One region of the Rhizobium sp. NZLR11 genome, then DNA from elsewhere that is predicted to be linked to it. Evidence: riboswitches for the same ligand, from Rfam matches in the RefSeq annotation. Region 1 holds a riboswitch; each other region holds the start of a gene.
What was found. A riboswitch is a leader RNA that binds a small molecule or an ion and turns the genes downstream of it on or off. The one in region 1 is predicted to bind cobalamin.

Region 1 (7,611 bases):
ATGGCAAGAGCCGCATGGAAGGCGCGATCGTCTGCCTCGGGGTCCGCTTCGTCGAAAACCGGTTTCAGGGTCTCCAGCAGCGCCGGCAGCGTTAGCCCCGCCAGCGGTCCCGAGGGGCTGAGCGCACCGTTGTCGGTCAGATCGATCGGCAGCACGAAGCCGGCATCGAAAGAGCCATGCACCACATCGACATGTGTTTCGGGAAGGCCGGAGGCTGCGAGATAATCACGGCCGTAATGCTTCCAGATCAAGCCGAACGAGCTGTAAGGCTGGCCATCGTCGCGCAACGGCGCGCCGCGCTGGTGGTGATCGAATATCCCGGCATCGGGGTCGTAGACGCCGCCGACATCGTAGATGATCCGGTCTTTGCCCGGCGTGATCCATTCCGGCGCCCGGCTGCGGACGATGCGCGCCTGCGGGAAAAGCCGGGTCAGGATGACGCTCGACAGCAATTCGTCGGCATGGAAGCCACCGGAATGGGTGACGAGAAAATTGGGGATCATGAAAGGCCTTGTCGTTTTCGGCGGGTCCGCCTGGGTCAGCACCAGATAGCGGTTGGCGGATATAACGACAAGCCTCTATGGGATGAGGCTCTTGGACTTTGGCGTATTGGCGCCTGCAGTGACTGCCGCGGTGGAATAGCAAGAGCAAACCCCCGGCATCCCCGAAGCCTGGGCGCGGAAACCTCCAACGCCCCTCATCCTGATGCGCGTAGCCCACAGGGCGAAGCCTCGAAGGACGCGCTGCAGCGCTGCTCCTTCCGCTGGCGCACCCACCTCGCCCTTCGAGGCCTGTAAAGGTCGGCCGAAACAACTGCGCAGCGGTTTTGGCCGAACGACGTGCATGAAATCAGAGGCCTAAGACAGCGCCGGTCCCGGCTGTCTTGCAACCAGCGCACGGCCACCCGCCGCGCCGGCATGAAGGCAGATGAGCCCGATCGCAGCGATAGAATTGATCAGCAGGACATTTGCCACGACCGACGCCGAAAACGCGCTCTCGCCTGACGGAAGCACCGCCGTTGCGGCAAAGAGTACGCCTTCATAGGCAACGAAGCCGGCCATGAAGGCGCCAGCCGCGGTGACGGCAAGGTCCGCCGCGAGACGAAGCACTCCGAGCGCTGCCGCCAGAGATGCGATTGCAGCGATACCGATCGCCAAGCCCCAGGCATAACTGTCCCAAGTCTGGGGATAACCGAGCAGGAGATATCCGACCATCTGGTTGGCGAGCCAGGCCAGCAAAACCGCCGTCACCGCCATCCGCCGAGGAAGAATGACCGCTGACACCGCCGCCAAGGCCACGAAGGGCGTCACGCAGGCAAAAAGCAGGCTGAGAGCGACGCTAGCACCTGAAATGATGACGACCCAGGCGACCGCGAAACCGGGAACGACCGGGCGCAGGGGAAACTGATTTCTTTCGAGCATCGCGAAACTCCGTTCGACCGGGCGCGCGCGCCCCAGGAAATCATACGCCAGTCCTGGAAAAATGCCAGTAAGCCTCTCCCTGAGAACGAATTCCCAGCCGCTCAATCCATGACGTATTGGATATGATGCCGGCCATGCACGGCCGATTTCTGGACATGGGCGCGAACGCCGAAAACACGGGCGATCATATCCTCCGTCAGCACATGCTCCGGTGCGCCCGAGGCGACGACCTCGCCCTTCTGAAGCACCGCCAGGCTGTCGCAGAACATCGCCGCCAGGTTGAGATCGTGCAGCGCGACGATGCAGGTGATGCCGAGTTTCGAGATCAGTTGGAGAATGTCGAGCTGATGCTGGATATCGAGATGATTGGTCGGCTCGTCGAGCAACAACTCGCTCGGCGCCTGCGCCAGCGACCGCGCGATATGGACACGCTGGCGCTCGCCGCCCGACAGCGTCTGCCAGAGCTGGCCCGCCCGCTCCCCCATGTCGACCCGTAACAAGGCCTCATCGACCGCGGCATCGTCCTCCGCGCCCCAGGGCGAGAGCAGCCCGCGATGTGGCGTGCGGCCGAGCCGCACCGCGTCGCGCACCGTCAGCTGCGTATCGGTCGTCGACTGTTGCTCGACGAAGGCGATGCGCCGCGCAAGGGCTGCGCGTGACAGCGAGGCGATATCGTCTTCGCCCAGCCGGATGACGCCACTGCGGACCTTCCGCAGCCGGCAGATCAGCCTGAGCAGGCTCGATTTGCCGGAGCCGTTCGGCCCGAGCAGACCGAGCACCTTGCCCTTTGCCACCGTCAGGCTGACGCCGTTGACGATGACCGTGTCGCCGGCGGCGAAACTCACCGCATCGATGGTAATGCTCATGCACTCCTCCGGACGCGATAGAGGATGACGGCGAAGGCCGGCGCGCCGAAGAGCGCCGTGACGACGCCGATCGGCAGGACCTGCTGCGGGATGATGATGCGCGAGACGATATCGGCGCCGACCATGTAGATTGCGCCGCCGAGCGCCGTTGCCGGCAGCAGCCGCCGATGGCCCGGCCCGACGAGAAAGCGGGCGGCATGCGGAATGACGAGGCCGACGAAGCCAATCGAGCCCACCACGCTGACGACGCTTGCCGTCATCGCCGCCGTCAGGCCGAACAGCAGGATCTGGACGCGGCGCACGGCAATGCCGAGCGAGGCCGCCGCATCCGTGCCGAAGGAGAAGGCGTCGAGCGCCCTGACATGGGCCATGCAGATGACGAAGCCGGCAAGCGCGATCGGCACCGAGAGATAGACATCCGGCCAGCGCACGCCGCTGAGCGACCCCAGAAGCCAGAACAGGATGCCGCGCGCCTGCTCGGCATTCGCCGATGTCGTCACTATGTAGGAGGTCAGCGCATTGAAGAGCTGCGAGCCGGCGACGCCGCAAAGGATGATGCGCTCGCCGGTTCCCCCCGCACCCGTCGCAAGGAAGCCGATCAGCAGAAAGGCGATGACCGCGCCGATGAAGGCGCCGCTCGACAGGCCGAAAACACCGTAGCCGAAGCCGAGGATCATCACGCAGACCGCTCCCGTCGAGGCGCCGGCAGAGATGCCGAGCACGTAGGGTTCGGCCAGCGGATTGCGCAGCAGCGCCTGCAGCACGGCGCCACAGAGCGAGAGCGACGCGCCGGCGCTGGCCGCAACCAGCGCCCGGCTCAGCCGATAATCCCAGACGATGCCCTGGTGGATGCGGCTGAGCTCGAAATCCGTGCCGAACAGCCGGTTCGACACCGCCTCCGCCGTGGTCGCTAGCGGGATCGCGATCTCCCCAATCGAAACAGCGAGACTGATCATCAGGCCGAGAAGCAGAAAGGCAGAAATGGTGAGCGCGCCAAGCGCCCACCATCCGTGTTGTCTGACCGACATTGCCTTCACTGCGAGAGACCGAAGGACTTGATGCCGTTCGCCAAGGTCTCGATGCCGTCGATCGTACGGATCGTCGGGTTCATCGATTGCGCGTCCATCATCACGAAGTGCTCGTTCTTGACCGCGTCAAGCTCCTTGGTCACCGGGTCGTTCTCGAGAAAATCGATCTTGACCTTCGGATCGTCGGCGGCGTAGCGGCGCCGGTCCATGGTCGCCAACACGATAACCGCCGGGTTCGCCTGAGAAATGGTTTCCCAGCCAACCAGCGGCCATTCCTCTTCGGTTGTCACGACATTCCTGGCGCCGATCGCCTTCAGGATATAGGCAGGCGCGCTGTTCTTGCCAGCGATGAAAGCATCGCCATTGACTTGCTTGCTGGAGAACCAGAAGACGATGGGCAGGTTCTTGCCCGATGCGCCTGATATCGACGCGACGGCATCCGCCTCGCGCTTCTTCAACTTGGAAATCAGCGCATCGCCGCGCTCCTTCACGTCGAAGATCTCCGAGAGCTCGGCGATCTCACGGTAGACCAGCTCCATCGTGAACAGCTCCTTGCGCACACCGTCGCCGCCATCGGTGTTGACCTTGGCGACGCAATCGGCCGGCGCGAGATAGGTATTGATCCCGAGATCCTGGAACTGCTCCCGCTTGCCGACGGAGCCCTGCGCGCCGACATGCCATTCGAACTCGGCCGCCACCAGGTCGGGCTCCCGCCCAACAACGGATTCGAAGCTCGGATCATTGTCGGCGAGACGCTTTATCTTGCTGTTAGCCTCGGCATATTGCGGCAGGACGGGACCGACCCAGACGGCCGTACCAGCAATCTTCTCGGCAAGGTCGAGCGAGAAGAGAATTTCAGTCATGCCCTGGCCGATCGAAACGATCTTCGACGGCGCCTTCTGGAACGTCACCTGCTGACCGCAATTGGTGATGGTCAAAGGATATTGGGTGGCGGCAAGGCTCGGTGCCGCAAGGCCGATCAGCCCGAAGGCAAATGTCATGGTGGCGAGAATCTGGCGCATGAAAAACCTCGATTGAAGAGAAAAAGCATGGTTATGCCGCACCCGCGGCCGAAGGCACGGTGATACGTGCGCTAACCGCAGGAGGCCCAATCGAGACGGATGCATGCCGAAATTCGGCGAAGGTTCAGAAGGTCAATCATGTCTGTTCCTTGTCCGGGCATCCCCGCCCGGTTGATTGGATCGTGATTGACGGCAGGTCTCCTGGCTTGCGGATATCCGTCGGTTCATCCGCCTTCCCGCGATATCTCGCAGTGGCAGGGCTATAAGCCCTTCAGAGATGGCCAGTCGCTGGCCACACCTGAGATGATCGACAATCCGCATACAGTTGCGGGGGCAGCCACGGTCTCGGTCCCTGCTGGGTCGTCCTTACCGTGTTCCCTATTAATCCCCTTGGAGTCATCTTCAGGGAACCGTCGCCCCCAGTTACGTCGCCTGCCCGCAAGACGTCAATGCCTATTGCGGAGGATTGGGTTCGTGCGGGTGAAAAATAGAGACGGAACGTAGGGGGCCTGTTGGCCGGTGTAATACCTGCATCCTCGCCTCCTCAGGATGAGGCTCTCTTGAGCGTTGGCGCCGCTTTCTCCCGTTCCCGCTGTCGTGAGCGCGGCATCCGCCAACGTCCCTGATGCTGATGTGCGCAGCCCGAGAGGGCGAAACCTCGAAGCACGCCGCACGCTACTTCTTGCTACAACGCATCCAGCGGTATCTTCAGATACCGCCGCCCATTTCCCTCCGGCTCCGGCAATCTGCCTCCCCGAATATTCACCTGTAGCGCGTGCAACATCAGTTTCGGCTTCGGCAGCGTGCGGTCGCGCGCCTGGCGCAGCGCCACAAAGCCGGCCTCGTCGATGCCTGATATATGCGGGTTACCGTTTTTCTGGGCGGCCACCTTGCTTTCCCAGCGCGCGTGGCGTCCGCCGGGCTGATAGTCGTGGCCGGAAAAGAGCCGGGTCTCATCGGGCAGCGACAGGATGACCTGGATCGAGTGCCAGAGGGCGCTGGCGCTGCCGCCGGGGAAATCCGTGCGCGCCGTGCCGGAATCCGGCGTAAATACGGTGTCGTGCACGAAGGCGGCATCGCCGATCAGATAGGTCACCGAAGCAAGCGTATGGCCGGGCGAAAACATCACACGGGCTTCAAGCCCACCGATCTCGAAGGTGTCGCCATCGGCAAACAGCCGGTCCCACTGCGAGCCGTCGGTTTCGAGTGCCGGCAAGTTGTAGATCTCCTTCCAGAGCACCTGGACGTCGGTGACATGGGCGCCGATCGCCGTCGGCGCGCCGGTCTTTCTCTTGAGGTAATGCGCGGCGGAGAAATGATCGGCATGCGGATGCGTGTCGAGGATCCACGCGACCGTCAGCCCCTCGCTGTCAATATGAGCGAGGATGGCGTCGGCATTCGCCGTTCCCGTCGCGCCCGACATCTCGTCGAAATCGAGCACCGGGTCGATGATGGCACAGCGTTTTGTCACCGGGTCTGAAACGACATATTGCACGCTGCAGCTGCGGGGCTCGAAGAAAGCCTTCACACCAGCCGCCTGCCCAGCCCGCTTTTCCAGCCAGCGGCGTGCGCCGGCAAGATCGAAGCCGAGTCTTTGGCCGAAGACCTCGACCTCTCCGGGCTGCATCCGCCCGTCGAGCACCTCTCCCAGCACATAGAGCGTCAGCGCCCGTGTGCCGCTCTTGCAATGAGCAACGACCGGCCCCTTCGCCTGCGTCATCGCCATCTGGAAAGCGCGGATATCGGCCTCGGTGATCTCGGCCCCTTTCACCGGCACGAAGCTGTAGGCGAGCCCCGCGGCAGCAGCAGCAGCCTTTTCCGCGGCATTGCCAGGCTGCCCCGGCTCCTCGCCATCCGGCCGGGCATTGATGACGCCGGCAAAGCCGTTTGCCGCAAAAGCGGCAAAGCCCGCGGCATCGGGCTGTCCCGTCACCGATATCAGCTCATTGACCCTCACGGATGTCATCGAAGCCCCCATGCTACCTGCATCATGCAGTATCGCATGTATATCGATACAATCTCACAAGTATATTGCCGAGCGCAAGAATAGCCGCCTGGCGTTCCCCGCGCCTGCGGCAAGTCCGCAAACCTGAATGATGCCGGCTACGCCATCGAAGCCGCCTTCAACCGCGCCTTCTCCCGCGCCTTCGCCATCCCGCCGGTCGCCTGGCGGGCGATGGCGCGGGAATAGAGCGAGAGTGGGCGTCAGACATCGAGCCGATAGCATTCACCTGGTCGGCAAAGCTTCCGCATCCTGCCCTTTTCCGCCAGCCCCGGCGCCCCCCAAGAGAGCCTCATCCTGAGGTGCCCCGAAGGAGCCTCGAAGGACGAGGCGGGCGCTCGGCGCGGCGGCAATATTGATGCGGAGCAGTGCCGCCGCGTGTCCTTCGAGGCTCCGCCCTGCGGGCTCCGCACCTCAAGGATGAGCAGCGTTGGAGGACGCCGCCCCCATAAGCTCCGTTGTCAATCTTACGCAAGGCCGCGATGGTCGATCAGCGCCATCATGGGCTCTTCAATCCGAGCGCCAGCGTCATGTCGTTGATGATCCCCAATCGCGCTTCGATCACCGCGATTTTCGCGGGCGTATCAGCACCGAAGGCGTCGATATCGATGAACAATTGCTCACATCCGCCCGGCGTCACCATGCCGAACATCTGACCGGGTTCGTCGCTTATGTTTCGCCAGCTGTGCTGTACATGCGGCGGCAGAACGACGACGCTTCCCGCAGGCGCATCGAACTCCTCGTCGCCGCATTGAAATTGGTAGAGCCCATGGATGACTCGAAAGACTTCCGTCTCCCGCGTATGCGTGTGCGGGGCCGGACCATGACCCGGCGGGGTGAAGGTTTCCCACATCCCGAACGCGCCGCCGGTCTCCTTGGCCGTGGCATGGATGACGATCCTCGCGCCGAAGGGCGTTCTCGCCAACCGCTCCTTACCGGGCAAAGAAACCACGGCGCTCCTGAAACTCGACATTTCTACCTCCCTCGGCAAGCTTTTGCCAACGGCCGCGTCGTCACCCCTGCTGCGCCTCGTTCAAGCATCCCATGATAGTCGAATCCCCGCGGCGGAAAAACAGACAAAGCCGCCCGATATCCTGCAATGCCGGCGGCTGCTCGACATCGGCAACGATGTAAAGCTATGGTTCAGCCGGGATGGACTGATAACGCTCGCGCATGTCTTACGGGGTCAGCCTCAAATGTCTGAACGAGACCGCGTCACCGGTTTTCAAACTCTGGGAGGAAGCCGCTGTATTCGAAGAGATCGCTTCGATG
Region 2 (7,611 bases), on a different contig from region 1:
CGCCCGTCGACATCACTCTGTCGGAACTGGCCGTGGAATCCTTCTTCCCGGCGGATGAGGAAACGGCCGCGATCCTGCGCGGCCTCTCTCTCAACTGATGCCTAGAATTCCACGCCCGGCTGGCCCTTGATGCCGGAGCGGAACGGATGCTTGATCAGTTCCATCTCGGTCACCAGGTCGGCGATCTCGATCAGTTCCTCCCTAGCGTTGCGCCCCGTCAGCACGACATGCGTCATGGGCGGCTTCTCGTTCTTCAGGAATTCCACGACCTCGTTGATATCGAGATAGTCGTAGCGTAGCGCGATGTTGATCTCGTCGAGCAGCACCATGGAATAGCGATCGTCGCGGATCAGCTCCTTGGCCTTTTCCCAGGCAGCCGAGGCGGCGGCAACGTCGCGGGCGCGGTCCTGCGTTTCCCAGGTGAACCCCTCGCCCATGGTGTGGAACTGGCAGAGATCGGAGAAATGCTTCTCGATCAGATCGCGCTCGCCGGTCCACATCGCACCCTTGATGAACTGCACGACGGCAGAGGGCTTGCCATGGGCGATGTGGCGGAAGATCATGCCGAAGGCGGCCGATGACTTGCCCTTGCCCTTGCCGGTGTGGACGATGATCAGCCCCTTGCCATCGGTCTTGGTCGCCATGATCTTGTCGCGGGCGGCCTTCTTCTTCGCCATCTTCTCGGCATGGCGCGCATCGTCCTTTCCAGCTTCGCCTTCTGGGATCGCGCTCTCCGGTGTCTCGTCGCTCATCGGTTCACCTTGTTCTATTGTTGGCGGCCAGGTCGAACCGGGCCGAATTGCTGCGCGGCGTCCAGAGGCTGCGGTCGATCGCCTCGCACAGCCGCTCCTTCATCTCGTCGAATGCTGCCGGGTTCTTCTCCATCATGAAGGTACTCACAATGGGATCGGCGACGAAGGCCTGGTATACCGCCTCGAAATGATGGGCGCCGACTGCACCCGTCGTCGCCGAAAAGGCGAAGAGATAGTCGACGGTGGCGGCAATCTCGGCCGCACCCTTGTAACCGTGGCGCATGACGCCCGATATCCATTTCGGATTGACGACGCGCCCGCGCACGACGCGGCCGATCTCCTCTTCCAGCGAACGGATCACCGGCCGTTCCGGCCGGGAATGATCGTTGTGATAGATCGAGGGGCGGGCGCCGGCGAGCTGTTCCGCCGCCGCCGCCATGCCGCCTTCGAACTGGTAATAATCGTCGCTGTCGAGCAGATCGTGTTCGCGATTATCCTGATTCTGAACGACGGCCTGCACCGAGCGCAGCCGCTCCTCGAACAGGCCGCGTTCGGCCTTGCCCTCCTCGCCGGCGCCATAGGCATAGCTGCCCCAGACGAGATAGGCCTCGGCGAGATCGGCGCGCCGCTCCCAGCCTTTTTCGTCAATCAGCGCCTGCAGCCCCGCGCCATAAGCGCCGGGCTTCGAGCCGAACACCCGGTAGCCCGCTCGCCTTCTGGCCGAGACCTCGTCGAGGCCGGCTGCGGCAAGCCTTGCCGCCTCGCCGCGCATGCGCGCTGCGATCGGATTGTCGGCCTCGTCCTCTTCAAGCGCGCCGACGGCGCGGACCGCCTTGTCGAACAGGGCGATCTGCTCGGGAAAAGCGTCGCGGAAGAAGCCGGATATCCTGAGCGTCACGTCGACGCGCGGCCGCCCGAGCATTGCCGGCGGTATGATCTCGTAGCCGGTGACGCGGCGCGAGCTCATGTCCCAGAGCGGCTTGACGCCAATCAGCGCCAGCGCCTGGGCGATGTCATCGCCGCCGGTGCGCATGTTCGACGTGCCCCAGGCCGTCAGCCCTAGGGAAGCCGGCCATTCGCCGTGATCCTGCGCATAGCGGCGAACCAGCAGTTCCGCGGATTTCTTGCCGAGTTCGTAGGCGGCCGGCGTCGGCACGGCGCGGCTATCGACCGAATAGAAATTGCGGCCCGTCGGCAGCACATCGGGCCGCCCGCGCGTCGGCGCCCCGGAGGGGCCGGGCGCAACGAAGCGGCCGTCGAGGCCGTTAAGCAGGCCTGCGATTTCGGCTGGCCCGCAGGCCAGGATCGAAGGCTTGAGGCGGGTCTCGATCTCGGAAAGCACCGCCCGCGTCGCCGGCCAGTTCTCAGGGCAGACGATCTGGCCGGAAACGAACTTCGCCGCCAGGAGCTCGATGCGCTCGACGGTGTCGCCGTTGGTGCGCCAGGGGGCGTCGAGGAGATCTGCTAGGATGGCATGACGTGGGGCTGTCCAGGGGGCGGCCATGTCGCAGTCGAGAGGATCGAACGTGGAGTTACCCCCCTCTGTCCTGCCGGACATCTCCCCCACAAGGGGGGAGATCGGGGATGAGAGGTCCCGCTCCAACTGCTCGGCCGAAGGTGCGGCAACTTCAAACGTTTCTTTTGTGGGAAGCCCAAGCCTCTTGCCGATCTCCCCCCTTGTGGGGGAGATGTCCGGCAGGACAGAGGGGGGTGCCACAGGCACACCGCCCACCCCCACATCACCCGCAATCGCCCGCTGCAAACTCGCATCCCCGCCCTCACCCAGCCCCCGCGGCACCCGCGCCAGCGCCACCGTCAGGTCGGTCAGCAGCCGCCCTTCGGGCGAAACGCCGAAGATATGCAGCCCGTCGCGGATCTGCATTTCCTTGAGGTCGCAGAGATAGGCGTCGAGCTTCTTCAGCGCCTCGCCCTCGCTTTCGCCGCTGATTATGCCGGCATCCCGGTCGAGGCCGATATCGGTGACCAGATCGAGGATCTGCCGGCTGAGCAAGCGGATGCGGCGGGGATCGCCGCCGGAGGCCTCGTAATATTCGTCGACCAGCGCTTCCAGATCCTTGAGTGGTCCATAACTCTCAGCCCGCGTCAAAGGCGGCGTCAGGTGATCGATGATGACAGCGGCAGTCCGGCGCTTGGCCTGCGTGCCCTCGCCCGGATCGTTGACGATGAAGGGATAAAGATGCGGCAGCGGCCCGAGGATCACCTCGGGATAACAGCCTTCCGACAGCGCCAGCGCCTTGCCCGGCAGCCATTCGAGATTGCCGTGTTTGCCCATGTGGATGACCGCATGTGCACCGAATTCCTGGCACAGGAAGACATAGAAGGCAAAATAACCGTGCGGCGGCACGAGATCCGGCGAATGATAGCTTTCCTTCGGATCGATATTATAGCCGCGCGGCGGCTGGATGCCGACGAGCACGCCGCCGAAGCGCGCGAAAGGCAGGGCGAAGCCGCCCTCGCGAAAATACGCATCATCCTTAGGATTGCCCCAGCGAGCCCTCACCTCATCTTGAATCTTATTGGGAAGAGATTGAAAGAAGCTGTTGTAGCGAGCGAGGGAAAGCGTTTCGCGAATGACCCTGCCGTCGTGGCCGGAATTGGTCGGCCCTTCCATCAGATGCCGGATCAGCGCGTCCCCATCTGCCGGAATGTCGGCGACCGGGTAACCCGCGGCTCCCATGGCGCGAAGCACCGCGATGGTGCCGGCCGGCGTATCGAGGCCGACGCCGTTGCCGAGCCGGCCGTCGCGGTTCGGATAATTCGCCATGACAAGCGCGATGCGGCGATCACCGGCCGATCTCTTCCGCAGGCGCGCCCAGTTGGCGGCAAGTTCAGCCGTATAACTCACCCGGCCGGTATCGGGTTCGCTGCAGACGATGTTGGTCTCGACAGCCGCGTCATAACGCGCTGCCGTCTTGAAAGAGATCGCCCGCGCCAGCACCCGGCCGTCGACTTCAGGAAGCGCCACGTTCATGCCGAGATCTCGTGCCGACAAGCCTTGCGCGGAAGCGGCCCAAGCCTCCCGCGACGAGGCCGACAGGATCGCCTGCAGCACCACCGCCCCATTCGCCTCCAGCACCGTCGGCTGCCGGTCAGCACCTGGTGCCGAGACGGCAAAGCCGGTCGTGTTGATGACGACATCGGGTTTCAGTGCCGCAAACACGCTTTCGAGAATACCTGTCGAGACGGGGTCCTTGAGGCTATAGGCAAAAACCGGCAGTGGCCGCAGGCCGAGCGCCGCCAGCGCTTCGACCAGTGCCTCGATCGGGGCGGTCTCGCCGCTCTGGACGAGGGCGCGGTAGAAGCTGATGGCGACGATTGGCCCAAACGCCACCTCCTCCGTCGAATGTGGGATACCCCCCTGCTCGACGGACGAAGGCGGCGCGACATGCGAACCGGCAACCTGCCGCCACTCCTGCACCCCGATCAGCCCCCGCCCCGGCCACCAGATGCCCGCCTTCATCAAAGGCACTGCCGGCGCCGGCTTCTCGGCACCTGACAACATCGCCGAGGCATAATCGAGAAAGCCGCGCGCATTGGCGTCGCCGCCTTCGATCAGATAGGCCCAGAGCGCATTCATATCGTCGAGATCAACGTTGGAAAAAGGAACGAGCCCCGCATCCGGCCGGGCATCGCCCGGCAAGACCGCAATCAGCGCACCGGCGCGGGACGCTGCCGCGTGCAGCGCCTCCAGCGTATAGTGGAAATAGCTGGCACCGCCGAGCGCACGCACGATGATGAGCCTGGCATGCCGCGCCGTGCGTTCGACATAGGTATCGACCGACATCGGATGCTTGAGGCTCATCAGGCTGGCAAGTCTCAGCGAAGGCGCCGCCCCATGCTCGCGATGGGCGGCTGCGATGGCGGCAAGCTCGCTGTCGGCGGCCGACAGGAACACGATATCGCCCGGCGTCTGCCCGAGGTCGATCGCCTCCTCGCAGTCGCTGATCGTTCCCTGTTGGGCCAGAAGCAGATGCATGGGATTACGCCAGCGCCTCGATCGCCGCCCTAACAGCGTCCTGGTCCATCTCGTGCAGACCGATGACCACGAGGCGCGTGGCGCGCGTTTCGCTCGGGGCCCAGGCACGGTCGAAATAATGGTCGATGCGGCTGCCGACGGCCTGGATCTGCAGGCGCATCGGCTTGCCGGCGACATCGACGAAACCCTTGAGACGCAGTACGTCATGGTCGGCGATAATCGTCTTCAGGCCAGCAATGAAGCCGGCGGGATCGGCGACCGGGCCGAGTTCGACGACGAAGCTGTCGAATTCGTCATGGTCGTGCGGCGCGCCGTCCTCATGCTCCAGCTCGTGATGCGATTTGCGGTTGGCGACATCGTCCTCCGTGCCGATGCCGAGGCCGAGCAGAATTCCGGCCGACACCTCGCCATTTTTCGCCTCGATCATCACCGGCTTGCGCACCGTGCGGGAGGCGACCTCGTCGCGAACCCTGATAAGGCCGGCAGCGTCGATCAGGTCGGTCTTGTTGAGTACGATCAGATCGGCGCAAGTCAGCTGATCCTCGAACAACTCCTCGATCGGGCTTTCGTGATCGAGCGATTCATCTGCGCCGCGCGCCGCCTCGACGGCATCGTGGTCGTCGGCGAAACGGCCGGCGGCGACAGCCGCGCTGTCGACCACGGTAATGACGCCATCGACCGTCACCTGGGTGCGAATGTCAGGCCAATTGAAGGCCGCGACCAGCGGCTGCGGCAGGGCAAGGCCCGAGGTTTCGATGACGATATGGTCGGGCCGCTGTTCACGCTCGAGCAACTTCGTCATCGTCGGGATGAAATCGTCGGCGACGGTGCAGCAGATGCAGCCATTGGTCAGCTCGATGATATCGTCCTCGGTGCAATTGTCAGCGCCGCAGCCCTTCAGCACCTCGCCATCGACGCCGAGATCGCCGAACTCGTTGATGATGAGCGCGATCTTTTTGCCGCCGGCATTGGTGAGCAGGTTGCGGATCATCGTCGTCTTGCCGGCGCCGAGAAAGCCGGTAATGACGGTTGCGGGAATTTTCTGCTGGTTCATGAACTTAACCCTTCATTTTCAACGGCAGGCCTGCCGCGATGAAATAGACTTCGGCGGCCTTGGCCGCAATTGATTGGTGCAGCCGGCCGGCATGATCGCGGAATTCCCGCGCCATGCGATTATCCGGCACGATGCCGAGGCCGACCTCATTGGAAACGAAAACGAGCTGCGCCTTCGCCTGCGGCAGAAAATCGGTGAGCGCGGCAAATTCCGCCGCCATATCGCGCTCATCCATCATCAGATTGGTGACCCAGAGTGTCAGGCAATCGATGAGCACGACGCCGCCCTCGCGGTCGATAGCGTCAAGCTTGCCGACGAGATCGAGCGGCTCTTCATGCGTCGTCCAGGACGGGCCGCGATCGGCTCTATGTTGGGCAATGCGCGCCTGCATTTCCTCATCCCAGGCGCGGCCGGTCGCGAGATAATGGCGGTCGAGGCCGATCGAAATGACAAGGGACTCGGCGAAGCGGGATTTCCCCGAACGGGCGCCGCCGAGGATGAAGACGGTGTTGGAGGGAGCGGTCGTCATGCGCAGACGCCCCTTTGGTGGGATGCCGCACCCCACCCACTCGATCGCGCCGCACAAGGCCGCGCCGAATTCAATCGTTCAGCCAAGACAACCTCCGTGCTGGCAGCGGGCCTCTTGCCCAGGGTTGGGCTTCTCGCCCGGCACGGGATGGCAGGTCTCCTGGCTCGCGGTTATCGGCCGCGATCGGGGCAGACCGGAAACCGGTCGCCCTGATCGTGCCAGCGGATCTGCCTCGCCTTCCCGGCTGCATCGATGAAAAGGTGGACGATTCGTAGACTTAAGAGGCGTCCGACCCCGGTTGATCATCATGCATGTCCAGTGGCTTTTCCGGCATGTCGCCCGTCCCGCCCGCTTGCATTATTGCAAGCCGCCGGCCGGAAGGGCTCGATGCCGGATGGAAGACCCTGACCGCTCTACAGTCGCGGGGTCGGCTGTGATGAAGGCGCCCGGCTTGGGTCCGCCCCGTCACATTCCCTTTTCATCCGGAAGGCGTAACACCGATCCGGAACCATCCGTTATATCCGAGGATGGTCAGGTGACCATCCGTTGAGGGATGGTTAGGCAAGCTCAGGGGTGAAGTCAACCGCCCTCGACGGCCGGCAGTGGCTAGACAGGCGAGGCAACGCCAGCAACACGACTTACCCTACCTAAAACATCGTCATTTATCAGATACTTACGTCACAAATATTTATCCAGGGCGCCGGCTTTTCGCCACAATTGCACTGCAAGCGGACTGCGCCATCGCCCTTGACCGGGCCTCTTCCTGCCTAGTTGTCTTGCCATGCTTATGAAATTGGATCGGCGCCGGTTCCGAGCGCTGCGTGTTTTCTTCGACCCGGGGCGGCTGCGGGCGCTGACCCGCCGCAGTGAGGTCGGCCTGTCGCTGGCGGGTGCCGTCGTCGGCATCACCTCGGGTCTCGCCGTCACCGGCATGAGCTACGTCTCCAATCAACTGCATCAGATGGTCTTCGGCATCGACGACAGCGAGCGGCTGAGCTCGTCGGTGATCGACGACAAGCTGCTGCTTCTCACTGCCCCCGTCATCGGTGGCGTCCTGCTCGGCCTGTTGCTGTTCGTACTGGCGAAACGGCGCAAGAAACCGATGGTTGACCCGATCGAGGCCAATGCGCTGCATGGCGGCCGCCTGTCCTTGACCGACAGCATCATCGTTGCCGTGCAGAACCTGATTTCCAACGGGTTCGGCGCCTCCGTCGGCCTCGAGGCCGGCTATACCCAGCTTGCCGCCGGCCTCGCCTCGAAATTCGGCCTGAAGCTGCAG
Region 3 (7,611 bases), on a different contig from region 1:
AATAAGGAACTATGCCATGGCCGATATTGCCCCCAGCCAGGTTCATAGCGACGCTTCCCACCCGCTCCACAGTTCGAATTCGGCCGGCAAATGGTTCTTGCCGGTATTCGGGCTGGTTCTGGTCTGCGGCCTCGGATATGTCGCCTATGCACTCGGACGCGACCTGACAACCGCAGTTGCCGTTCCCTGGATTCTCTTGGGCCTTGCACTGCTGATTGCGCTCGGCTTCGAATTTGTCAACGGTTTCCACGATACGGCCAATGCCGTCGCCACTGTCATCTACACCCGTTCCATGCCGGCGGAATTCGCCGTCATCTGGTCCGGCTTCTTCAACTTTCTCGGCGTACTGACCTCGAGCGGCGCCGTCGCCTTCGGCATTCTGGCGCTGCTGCCGGTGGAACTGATCCTGCAGGTGGGCTCCGGCTCTGGCCTTGCCATGGTGTTTGCGCTGCTGATCGCCGCGATCGTCTGGAATCTCGGCACTTGGTATCTCGGCCTGCCGTCGTCGAGTTCGCATACGCTGGTGGGATCGATCATCGGCGTCGGCCTAGCAAACCAGTTCCTGGCACCAGCCGGCACTGCGACCAGCGGCGTCGACTGGTCGCAGGCGACCAATATCGGCCTGTCGCTGCTGATCTCGCCGCTGATCGGCTTCGGTCTCTCCGCGGTGCTTCTGCTGGTCATGAAGCTTCTGGTGCGCAACAAGGCGCTCTATGCCGAACCGAAGGGCAACCAGCCGCCGCCGCTCTGGATCCGTGCGATCCTGATCTTCACCTGCACCGGCGTCAGCTTCGCCCACGGTTCCAATGACGGCCAGAAGGGCATGGGCCTCATCATGCTCATCCTGATCGGCCTCGTGCCGACAGCTTTCGCACTAAACCGCACGCCCGATGTCAACTATCTTGAAGCCTACAAGTCGGCATCGGTCCAGGTGGAAGCCGCGCTCGGCAAATATGTGAAGCCAGGCGTGACCGTCACCGACTACAAGGCCGAAGTCAGCAACGCCGTCAAGAACAAGACCTGGACGGATGCGACGACGCCGGCCCTGCAGCAATATATTCATCAGACGAGTGCCGAAGTCGCTGGCTTCCCGACGCTCGAAGCGGTGCCGACCAATCTCGTCGGCAACGTCCGCAATGACATCTACTTGATTGGCGAGGCGCTGAAGCTGATTGACAAGCAGAAGCTGTTGCCGATGGATGCCGGCGATCTCCTCGCGGTGACGAACTATCACAAGGCGGTCGACAACGCGACGAAGTTCATCCCGCTCTGGGTAAAGGTGGCGGTCGCGATCGCGCTTGGCCTCGGCACGATGGTGGGCTGGAAGCGTATCGTCGTCACCGTCGGCGAGAAGATCGGCAAGACGCATCTGACCTACGGGCAGGGAGCGGCAGCCGAAGTCGTCGCGATGATCACCATCGCCTCGGCCGATCAACTCGGCCTGCCGGTCTCGACCACGCATGTGCTGTCGTCGGGCGTCGCCGGCACCATGGCGGCGAACGGTTCCGGCCTGCAATGGTCGACCGTGCGCAACATGCTGATGGCCTGGGTGCTGACGCTGCCGGCCTCGATCGCAATCGCCTTCGTGCTCTTCGTAATCCTGCGTCAGGTCTTTTAGAGCAAATTCCAGGAAAAGTGCGAAGCAGTTTTCCGTCCGGAATTGCGTCAAAAAGGTAGGCATAACGTCAGGCCGTTGAGGCTAGACTGGCATTACGATCGCTGATGAAGATGCCCGCCTCGGCGGCGGGCATCGCCTTACCTAAAAGATAGCCTTGGCCGATGTCGCAGCCGAGCTGCAGCAGGAAGGCGAGCTGGCCGTGCTCCTCGACGCCCTCAGCGGTCGTCTTGATGTTGAGGCTCCTGCCGAGTCCGAGCATGGCGCGGACGATTTTTTCCTGACGTTCGTCGTCGCGATAGGTGGCGATGAAGCTTTTGTCGATCTTGATCTTGTCGAAACGATAGCGGGCGAGCTGGGCCAGGCTCGAATAGCCCGTGCCGAAATCGTCGAGTGCGATCTGGATGCCGGCGGCGTGCAGTTCGTCGAGAATCACGGCGGCGATGGCCGGATCCTGGATCAGCGCGTTCTCGGTGATCTCGACTTCCAGGCGCTGCGGCGGCAGCCGGCTTGCCGAAAGCACCTTGAGAATGCGCGAGGTCAACAGCCTGTCTTCCATCTGGACCGGCGAGACGTTGAAAGACAATGTCACATGCTCGGGCCAGGTGAGTGCATCGCTGCAGGCCTGAGCAAGGAGATCCTCGAACAGCGCAGTGATCATGCCGGTTTCCTCGGCGATATCGATGAAGACCGGAGGCGGAATGTTGACGCCATCGTCGCCGATCCAACGCGCCAACGCCTCGAAGCCGCAGAGCTGACCGGTCTTCAGGTCGATCAGCGGCTGATAGAAGGGTTTGATCGCCTTATTGGCGATTGCCGCGCGCAGCCGGGTTTCCAGTGCAGCGCGTTCCGTTACCTTGTCCTGCATTGCAGGTTCGAAAACGAAATAGTGGTTGGGTCCTCGAGATTTCGCCTCGTACATGGCGAGGTCGGCACGATGAGCGGCATCTTCCAGCGGTTCGGCTCGCTCGGCCCAACGGTCATAGCCGACGCTGGCGCCGACTTCGACGGCAAAACCATCGATATGGATCGGCCGGGTGACGGCTTGGATCAGCAGCCTGGCAAAACGCTCCTCGCGCTGCGCCGTCAGAGCAAAGGCGACAATGATGAATTCGTCGCCGCCGAAGCGATAGACGCAATCGGCGTTGCCGAGCGCGCAGATCCGTCTGGCAACCTCGATCAGCAGAACGTCGCCGCCCTTGTGACCGACGAGATCGTTGACCTTCTTGAAGCCGTCGAGATCGACGGAGAAGATGGTGACGTTGCGGCTCCACTCTTCGACCTCGTACTCGTCGTCCTTGACTGGCCGTGAGAGAATCTTGCGCTCGAAGGCGTAGCGGTTCGGCAGTTTGGTCAGATGGTCGTGGGTGGCGGTCCAATCGGCCTTCGCCTGAGCGGCGGCGCGCAGTTCGGTTTCCTTGCGCAGGTCGGCGATGCGCAGCACCGAATAGATGAAGCTCATGGCGCCGGCGATACCGAGCGCCAGAACGAGCTTGTCGGCGCCGTATTCGCCGAAACCGGTCATGAAGAAGACAAGGCTGTCGTCAAGCTGCAACAGCGCGCCGAGGAGCCAGAGGGTTATCCCAAGCCCGACAATCGACACGCATTGCCTTCCGGCCTTGCTTTGGAAAAACACCGGCATATGGTCTTCTCCGACTCCACCCGCGCCGAAGTAATCATGAAAGTCTGAAATGTTCGTTGAAACCAGAAGGCGAATTATCAGAGGGGCAGCCTATGGCTGTGCCGTGGAGGGACTGAGGGCGCTTTCGCGGAACCGGGTAAAACGCTGAGCGCGATCGTCGTCGTGGTTGCAGACCGGCAGGCGGGGGAAAGAACGAAGGCGAGCGTGCCGTGGCACCGCTCGCCCTTTTCGTGCTTCAGGCGGTAACGATCAGCAGCGGTACGCTGACGATGAGACCGACCAGAACCGCAATTGTGGCGACACGCACCAAACGCAGGCGCCGCGTGCGCTCCCCACTCCAGTCATATGTCATGTCTTCCATCTCCTTGGGACAAGGAAGTAGTCCCGGTAGAACCGGGTTCAATAGAGATGACGCGATTTGCTTGTGTAAGGCTGGATAAAATGAGGGATCGCTAATGCTGGAATCGCAGAGACCAGCGCCGTCCATTGCTGGTCATGCGAACAATGCCAAGCGGCTCGACGTCGACGAGCCAGAAGGAGGAGAGCGGCGCCTGAAGTACGTACGCGATCGCCGCTCGGATGACGGCCGCGTGGCTGACGGCGATCACATGGCCTCCGAGAGCGGATTCATTGTCCATCCAACCGCCGACACGTGTTCTGAGATCAACAAGGCTCTCGCCCCCGTGCGGAGCCGCTTCAGGATCGCACATCCAGGCCATGAGGTTCTCCGGCTCTTCTGCCTCGATCGCTGCGATCGACCTGCCGGCCCAGCGCCTGTGATCGCAGTCGCGAAGCGCCTGATCTATCCGGGCGTCGAGGCCGAGGGCTTCGGCCGTCTGGCGGGCGCGCAAAGCCGGGCTGGTGACAATACGATCGGCGCGGGGCAGGGTGGTCATCCTGGCCGCTTCTTCCGCGGCCTTGTTGTCCAGCGGTTCATCGAGCGGGAACAGGGCCTTGCGGCTCGCTGCCGTCGCGCCGTGGCAGATCCAGATAAGACGCGTATTCACGGTCGTTGCGATCTCCGGATAGCGGTGGGAACAGCCCTTCTCCGCTTCATGAAGTTTCGTTGACAGGCTCTTCGGCCTGCAGATATAACCGTGCTGTTGCGGGTTTGGAAGCCGGTGTAAATCCGGCACGGTCGCGCCGCTGTGACCAGCGTGTCGAAGGTTCTTCGCGCTGGAAGTCAGACCCTGCCGCATAAGCACTCTTTCGACTGAACGCGTCATTCCCGGAGGAATACATGTCTGACACCACTTTTGCGCCCGTCGCGGCACCGGCGCCAATCCCGGTAGGAGAAATCCTGCCTTGGGCGATCTTCGGCGGCCTGTTGATGCTGATCGCCATCTATTTCGTCGGCACCGAGGAAGGCGCGATGGCGCTGTTCAACGGCATGTATGTGCACGAATTCGTGCATGACGGCCGTCATCTCCTCGGCTTTCCCTGCCACTAAGGGGGATCCTGACATGGTCGGAAATCTTCTACTTCGCGGCATGCTCGCGGGGCTGATCGCTGGCATTCTGGTTTTTGCTTTCGCGCATATCTTCGGCGAGCCGCTGGTCGATGCGGCGATCGCCTTCGAGGAGGCGAGCGCCCAGGCGGCGGGCGAAGCTGCCGAACCTGAGATCGTCAGCCGTGCCACGCAGGCCGGTCTTGGCCTCTTCACCGGCGTCATGGCGTACAGCATTGCCGTCGGCGGGCTTTTCGCGCTCGCTTTCGCTTTCGTGCACGGCCGCATCAGCAGGCTTTCGGCACGCGGCACCTCGGCGGTCATCGCCCTTGCCGCCTTCGTGGCGATCGTCGTCGTTCCCGGCATCAAGTATCCGGCCAATCCGCCGGCGGTCGGCAATCCCGATACGATCGGCGTCAGGACCGAGCTGTTCTTCCTGATGATCGTCGTCTCGATCGCTGCTTTGATTGCCGCGGTGGCGCTGTCGCGGCGCCTTTCCGAGCGTTTCGGTCTGTGGAACGGGGCGATCATCGCCGGCATCACCTATCTCCTCTTCATGGGCCTGGTGCTCTATTTGCTGCCGTCGATCAACGAAGTGCCGGAGAAGTTCTCGGCGATGGTGCTCTGGCGTTTCCGCACGACCTCGCTCGGCATGCAGGTGATCCTCTGGGCAACGCTCGGTCTTGGCTTCGGAGCGCTGGCGGAAAAGCTGCTTGCCGTGAAGGGCGGGCAGCGGGCTCGACCGGCACCGGCATTTCACTGAACGCATCGAGGGGCGCCGCCTTGCCGGCGCCCTCAAGTTTTTCGAGCGAGTATGAAAAGCAGCAAAACCATATCGATTCTGTCGACGGCGTTTGCCGCCGCCGCTTGGTTTTGTGCGGTTGGCGAAAACGCGCTTGCCCATAGCCGCAGCGTCGGCGGCAGCGATACCGGCCTCGATATCCCGGAAATCTCGCATGGCGAGATGGCGGTGATTTCAGACTACCGCGGCGAAATTATCGGGTTGGCGTCACGCGCGACTGATACAAACGAGCTGTTCCGGCGCGTTCTGAACTATGCCGAAATCCAATATTCCTATTGTCTCTGGGGGCGGATGCCGGGCAGCGTGAGCGACGAGGAGAGCCCGTTCAACGAATGTGCTCATGCTTATCTCGCGGCGGCCAAGGCGGTATTGCTTGAGATGCGTGAGATGCCGCGGGAGGCCGTTGCGGCTAATGAAATCATTTCCGCGGTCGATGCCGACATGGTGCGGCGCAGCCTGGCGCTCATCACTTGCAGGTTCAGCGGCGAGGCCTTCAACACAGCCGATGTCGTCAAGCCGCGCTGGAGCAAAGTGCCGTTTCATCCCGCCAGCATGGCGTCGCTGACGGGGCTCGCCGCTCTGTTCGCCCTTGTGACGTTTGCGCTGGGCCGCTTTCTGCGGCCGAAGGCTCAATCGTCGGAATAGCGCTGCTCGCGCCACGGATCGCCATAGATGTGGTAACCGTTCTTTTCCCAAAAGCCGGCCTGGTCGGCGGGCATCAGCTCGATGCGGCGCAGCCATTTGGCGCTTTTCCAGAAATAGAGATGCGGTACGACGAGGCGCATCGGGCCGCCGTGATCCGGCGTCAGCGGCAGGCATTCCCACGATGTCGCAAGGATCGCATCCTCGGCGGCGAAATCGGCAAGCGGCAGGTTGGTGGTATAGCCGTCATAACTCGTCAGCATGACGTAACCGGCTTCGGGCTTTGGCATGGCGCGATCGAGCAGATCGCGGGTCGAAACGCCTTTCCATTTGTTGTCGTAGCGCGACCAGGTGGTGACGCAGTGGATATCGCTGACCTTGGTGCTCTGCTCGATCGCCTGGAAGTCGGTCCAGGTTAGGGTGAGCGGCGTTTCGACGAGGCCGCGCAGCTCGAGACGCCAGCTATTCGTGGAGATGACGGGCTGCTGGCCGAGATCGAGCACCGGCCAGTTTTTGACGAGGTGCTGGCCGGGCGGCAGGCGCTCAGCTTCGGGACGGCTGATGCGGCCGGTCAGGAATTTACCTTCAGCCGCCCATCGACGCTTGGAGCTGGTGAGCTTGCTGTCGGCGGGCGTCTGGTCGTCGCTCATGATCGGGTTCCCTACGATGCCGCAATAGGACATCGGCCTTTGCCGGGTGTCAAGTTTCGACGGGCCCTTGGAAATCACTGTGGGTATTATTAGACTTGTGCCGTCGGGTATGCCTCACTGGGGAGTGGAGGCAGAAAGGGGAGGAGCAGGATCTGTCTTCGAGATATCGTGCGATAGCGGCGCTGCTGGTGATGCCGCTGATCATCTTCGTCTTCTTCACCTATGGAGGCGCGATCGCGACGCGCGCCTATATGGGGGAAGCTTCGGCGCAGGCGAGAACGGCGCTGCGCCTTGCCGTCTCGGCGCTCAGCGGTCATCTCAACCGCTACGAGGCGCTTCCGGCGCTGATCGCCGATCACGACGATATCAAGGAACTGGTGAGTGCGCCTGAAGATGCAGCACTGCGCGGCGCGGCCAATCTCTATCTCAAGGAGATCAACGGGCTGCTGAAATCCTCCGACATTTATGTGGTCAAGCCGGACGGAGAGACGATCGCGGCGAGCAATTACGATGGACCGGGAAGCTTCGTCGGACAGAATTTCAGCTATCGGCCCTATTTCCAGGAGGCGATCGAAGGCCGGCAGGCGCGGTTCTATGCGCTCGGCACCACCTCGCTGAAGCGGGGCTATTATTTCGCTGCGCCGATCCGGGCCGGCGCGGATATTCGCGGCGTCATCGTCTTCAAGGTCGATATCGACATGATCGAATCCTCCTGGGGCGGCGGCGAATACAAGATCTTCGTCTTCGATCCGGAGGGCATCATCTTCATGTCCGGCAGCCCGGAATGGCTCTACGGTGCAATCCTGCCGCTGA

Region 2: it holds a riboswitch for cobalamin, as region 1 does, so the genes downstream of both, cobU (bifunctional adenosylcobinamide kinase/adenosylcobinamide-phosphate guanylyltransferase) here and HJB83_RS30570 (ABC transporter substrate-binding protein) in region 1, are expected to answer to the same signal.
Region 3: it holds a riboswitch for cobalamin, as region 1 does, so the genes downstream of both, HJB83_RS10235 (CbtB domain-containing protein) here and HJB83_RS30570 (ABC transporter substrate-binding protein) in region 1, are expected to answer to the same signal.

The regions. Positions count from the first base shown of each region.
Region 1 covers NZ_JABDWD010000028.1:24,410-32,020, forward strand. Annotated here, with positions in the region: gene HJB83_RS30550 (MYG1 family protein) at 1-503, opposite strand, end outside; gene HJB83_RS30555 (hypothetical protein) at 858-1,421, opposite strand; gene HJB83_RS30560 (ABC transporter ATP-binding protein) at 1,523-2,287, opposite strand; gene HJB83_RS30565 (iron ABC transporter permease) at 2,284-3,315, opposite strand; gene HJB83_RS30570 (ABC transporter substrate-binding protein) at 3,321-4,337, opposite strand; cobalamin riboswitch at 4,511-4,767, opposite strand; gene blh (bifunctional sulfur transferase/dioxygenase Blh) at 5,023-6,303, opposite strand; gene HJB83_RS30580 (cupin domain-containing protein) at 6,839-7,312, opposite strand; gene HJB83_RS30585 (2'-5' RNA ligase family protein) at 7,513-7,611, shown strand, end outside.
Region 2 covers NZ_JABDWD010000015.1:15,974-23,584, reverse strand. Annotated here, with positions in the region: gene HJB83_RS23380 (helix-turn-helix domain-containing protein) at 1-98, shown strand, start outside; gene cobO (cob(I)yrinic acid a,c-diamide adenosyltransferase) at 102-752, opposite strand; gene cobN (cobaltochelatase subunit CobN) at 757-4,749, opposite strand; gene cobW (cobalamin biosynthesis protein CobW) at 4,754-5,803, opposite strand; gene cobU (bifunctional adenosylcobinamide kinase/adenosylcobinamide-phosphate guanylyltransferase) at 5,808-6,332, opposite strand; cobalamin riboswitch at 6,464-6,860, opposite strand; gene HJB83_RS23355 (chloride channel protein) at 7,114-7,611, shown strand, end outside.
Region 3 covers NZ_JABDWD010000004.1:330,469-338,079, forward strand. Annotated here, with positions in the region: gene HJB83_RS10220 (inorganic phosphate transporter) at 17-1,618, shown strand; gene HJB83_RS10225 (bifunctional diguanylate cyclase/phosphodiesterase) at 1,686-3,257, opposite strand; gene HJB83_RS10230 (histidine phosphatase family protein) at 3,710-4,264, opposite strand; adenosylcobalamin (AdoCbl) riboswitch at 4,342-4,484, shown strand; gene HJB83_RS10235 (CbtB domain-containing protein) at 4,498-4,707, shown strand; gene HJB83_RS10240 (CbtA family protein) at 4,721-5,467, shown strand; gene HJB83_RS10245 (hypothetical protein) at 5,519-6,151, shown strand; gene HJB83_RS10250 (sulfite oxidase-like oxidoreductase) at 6,136-6,798, opposite strand; gene HJB83_RS10255 (sensor histidine kinase) at 6,990-7,611, shown strand, end outside.